Regions from separate parts of the Rhizobium sp. AG855 genome, predicted to be linked through region 1. Evidence: predicted binding sites of a transcription regulator. Region 1 holds the regulator's gene; the other holds the start of a gene.
The links. The regulator LexA, encoded in region 1, represses DNA repair genes until DNA is damaged. The targets are predictions, from matches to a motif close to TGTTCNNNNTGTGTTCNG.

Region 1 (2,202 bases):
CCCTTCCTCTTCGATCAATGGCAGCCGGCACTGGCCGCCGACCACCATCTGCCCCCGAGTATGGAAAGTGCACCCGTGCTCCCGCCGCCTGCAGACTGGAAGAAGGAAGAAACCTGGGATTCCGCGACGATACAATTGGCGAGACAAACGCTCGAGCAACTGGTCCAGACAGCCAAAACGGACCGCTTCACCTGCATCCGCAGCGCCTGCGCCGCAAAACTTGTTGATGGATGGACGGTGTTGACCGTTGACCGCCCGGATCTTGCCGGACCTGCCTGCGACGTCGCCGATATCGTCATCCTTGGGGGCCGCAGCCGCATGAAAGGCTGCCGGTCGACTGCAACATTCCTCAGCGAGACAACACTGCGCACAAGCGGCGCCGTGGAAATCCGGCTTGGCGCCCACCACGACAAGACGATTGAGATCTCGCCCGCCTTGTCAGGCCCGCCACGGCCCTGGACAATCCATCGTCTCTACGATTGGCGCACAGGCGAAACCGCCAGGCAGCACGGCATAGACTCAGGAGATAGCAAGGACAAAGATAGCGACAGCGAGACGGAACGGAAAAACGGCCCCCACAATCCCGCAATGCCTGTCCGTCAGTGATATCGGCGGATCAAGCCGACGAGCTTGCCCTGGATCTTGACCCGGTCCGGCGGGAAAATCCGCGTCTCGTAAGCCGGATTGGCCGCTTCCAGAGCGATCGAAGCGCCACGCCGACGGAAGCGCTTCAAGGTTGCTTCTTCGTCATCAACGAGTGCGACGATGATGTCGCCCGGATTGGCGTTGGAGGCATTGCGGATGATGACGGTATCGCCATCGAGGATGCCGGCGTCAATCATCGAATCGCCTTTGACCTCAAGTGCGTAATGGTCGCCGGCACCGATCATTTCGGCGGGAACGGTGATGTCATGGGTGTTGTTCTGAATGGCCGAGATCGGCACCCCGGCCGCGATTCGGCCCATGACCGGTACGCTGACGGAGGAATTCTGGTCTTCGACACTCGGTCTGGCGGGCACAGGCGGCGGCGTCTTGCCCAGGCTGCCCTCAATGACACTCGGTGCAAAACCGCGCCGCGGCTGCAGGCTGGGTGTATAGGCTTCCGGCAGCTTGATGACTTCAAGCGCACGCGCCCGATTGGGAAGCCGGCGAATGAAACCGCGTTCCTCAAGGGCCGTGATCAGTCGGTGAATGCCAGATTTCGACGCAAGATCGAGGGCATCCTTCATTTCGTCGAATGAAGGCGGCACGCCCGATTCCTTCATCCGTTCGTGAATGAAGAGAAGCAGTTCCTGTTGCTTGCGCGTCAGCATATGCAGAGCCCCGTTTGTGAAACAAATCCAGAACAGACACTATATGTTCCATTTGTGTTCCGCAAGTGGATAAATTTCCGTGAACAACCGTCGCGAAAATGCGATAGGCGTCTTCACCGTCACCGGATGACTGCGGCCATCGGACCTATCCCTGTCAATCGGGTGACACCTGTCCCTGTCGGATCCCTTCCAAGCTCCTGTGAGAAGATCGAAATGCTGAAAGACCTGGAAAAGACCCTGCTCGGTAAGCAGGTCGATCAACTGACATCGGCCGAGAAGAAGGTCCTGAAAAAGGCGCGGGAGCGACGCACGGTTTCGACGAATGCCGGTGAGGATTTCCTTGCCGGTTCGAGCTTCGGTCAACGCGTGGCAGACAGCATCGCGCGGATCGGCGGTTCCTGGAGTTTCATCATCGGCTTCCTGCTCTTTCTGGTCGCCTGGGTGATTCTCAACACGGTCATTCTGGCAGCGCGCCCGATTGATGCTTACCCCTTCATCTTCCTCAATCTTCTTTTGTCCATGGTCGCAGCCATCCAGGCGCCGATCATCATGATGAGCCAGAATCGCCAGGCGGAACGGGACCGCTTCATGGCGGCCAAGGATTACGAGATCAATCTCAAGGCTGAGATCGAGGTTCTCGCCCTTCATCACAAGATCGACGAACAGGTGGTGAAGGAACTGCGCGAAACGCGTGCCGAGATCGATACCCTGCGCCAGGCGATCGAAGCTCTTACAAAACAGTCGGGCCGTTCCTAAGTGTCTCGGCGAACGAAGGTCTCTGTCATGACTGAAACAAATCCAGCGCCCCGCGCCGTCGACCACCTCGTCCTGCCGGTGATTGACCTCGATACCGCCCGGCATCGTTTCACGCAGCTTGGCTTTACCGTCG
Region 2 (2,202 bases), 1.7 Mb from region 1:
CGCGGTGATAGCCGCGGGCCGAAAAACGGAATTTGTCCGCCGCATCGCGCAGGAGCTGCAGGCCGGAGGGGTCGGGTTCGGCGAGCGTTTCGATCAAGGCCGTGGAGCAGCGGGCATTCGTCGAAAAGGGCAGATCAAGCCGGGCAAAACGCTCGCGCTGGCGGTTGCGGGCGGCGGCCACGCGGCGGGCGACATCGGCGCTGTTTTCGGCCGTGCCGGGGCGGATCAGGTCGGAGGCCGAGACGGCCGGCACATCGATGCGGATGTCGATACGATCCATCAGCGGGCCCGAGATGCGGCCCTGATACTCCGTTTGGCAGCGGATGCCGCGGGCGCAGACATGGCCTGGCTCCCCCGCCATGCCGCAGCGGCAGGGGTTCATCGCGGCCACCAGCTGGAAATCGGAGGGGTAGGAGACCCGGTGATTGGCGCGGGCGATGATGCATTCGCCGGTTTCGAGCGGCTGGCGGAGCGCATCCAGAACCGGCGGGGCAAATTCCGGCAGTTCGTCGAGAAAGAGAATGCCGTGATGGGCAAGCGAGGCCTCGCCCGGTCGCGCCTTCAGGCCACCGCCGACGAGCGCAGCCATGGTGGCCGAATGATGCGGGGTGCGGAAGGGGCGCCGATCGGAGAGCTTGCCGCCGGACAGTTGCCCGGCGATCGAATGGATCATCGAGACCTCAAGCAGTTCAGGCGCCGAGAGCGGCGGCAGGATCGAGGGCAGTCGGGCAGCCAGCATGGATTTTCCCGATCCCGGCGGACCGACCATCAAAAGGTTATGTCCACCGGCCGCGGCCACTTCGAGCGCGCGTTTTGCGCTTTCCTGGCCCTTGATATCCGCAAGGTCAGGCAGGTTGGCGGGCAAGGCACGGACGGAGGGTTCCGGACGGGACAGGATCTGCGTGCCGCGAAAATGGTTGGCGAGGCCAATCAGGCTGCGCGGAGCGAGGATATCGAGTTCGGCGCCGGCCCAGGCGGCTTCAGCACCACTCTCGGCCGGACAGATCAGGCCCTTGTCGACACTGTTGGCGCTGATGGCGGCCGGAAGCGCGCCGGCGATGGGGGCGATGGTGCCGTCGAGATTGAGTTCGCCGATGACCAGATAGCCAGAGAGGGCGTCGCCCGGAATGGCGCCGAGGGCCGCCATCAGCCCGAGCGCGATGGGCAGATCGAAATGCGAGCCCTCCTTCGGAAGGTCTGCGGGTGCCAGATTGACGGTGATCTTCTTGGGCGGCAGCGAGAGACCCGAGGCATGCAGGGCGGCCTGCACCCGCTCCCGGCTTTCGGCGACCGCTTTGTCGGGCAGGCCGACGATCTGCATGCCGGCCTTGCCGGGGGCCACCATGACCTGGACATCGACGGGCACACCCTCGATCCCCTGGAATGCAACCGTACTGACACGCGCTACCATTGCCCGCCCTCGCCGATCGATCTGAAGCCGTCACCGCAACTTCATATTGCGTGCAACGACGGGAACAATCTCGCATAAGACGCAGAGAATAGCAAGAACGTTTGCAGAACATTCACATCTGCAGGTAAGCGTCCGGTTGTGCCGGGTTGCGCAAGCAGAACGAGTGATGAACTTCTGAAATGGAATCAGGCGGTTGCAATCAGATGCGCTTTTTCTCTATCGCATCCCACAGAAGTGCTGCGATATCGGCGCCGCCGAACTTCTTCACTTCACGAATGCCCGTCGGCGAGGTCACGTTGATCTCGGTCATGTAGTCGCCAATGACGTCGATGCCGACAAGGAGGAAGCCGCGTTCACGCAGGGCGGGGCCGATGCGGGCGCAGATTTCGCGCTCGCGGGCGGTCAGTTCGGTCGGCTCCGGCCTGCCGCCGGCATGCATGTTGGACCGCGCGTCATGCTCGGCGGGAACCCGATTGATCGCGCCCACCGGTTCGCCGTCGACGAGAATGATGCGCTTGTCACCCTTGCGCACGGCCGGCAGATAGCCCTGGGCAATGAAGGGCTCGCGGAACATCTGGTTGAACATCTCCATCAGCGAAGAAAAATTGCGGTCGTCGCGGGTGGAGTGGAAGACGCCGGCGCCGCCATTGCCGTAAAGCGGCTTCAGGATGATGTCGCCCTGCTCTTCCCGGAACCGCGCAATCTCGGCCGGATCCTTGGTGATCAGGGTCGGCGGCATCAGGTCGGCGAATTCGGTGACGAAGATCTTTTCCGGCGAGTTGCGGACCCAG

Region 2: the regulator LexA is predicted to act here: its motif matches at 1,567-1,584, upstream of DFO46_RS16430 (YifB family Mg chelatase-like AAA ATPase).

What each region holds. Positions count from the first base shown of each region.
Region 1 covers NZ_RAQG01000003.1:1,634,858-1,637,059, reverse strand. Annotated here, with positions in the region: gene DFO46_RS07915 (ComEC/Rec2 family competence protein) at 1-606, shown strand, start outside; gene lexA (transcriptional repressor LexA) at 600-1,313, opposite strand; gene DFO46_RS07905 (DUF1003 domain-containing protein) at 1,527-2,069, shown strand; gene DFO46_RS07900 (VOC family protein) at 2,097-2,202, shown strand, end outside.
Region 2 covers NZ_RAQG01000003.1:3,342,296-3,344,497, forward strand. Annotated here, with positions in the region: gene DFO46_RS16430 (YifB family Mg chelatase-like AAA ATPase) at 1-1,411, opposite strand, end outside; gene gshB (glutathione synthase) at 1,611-2,202, opposite strand, start outside.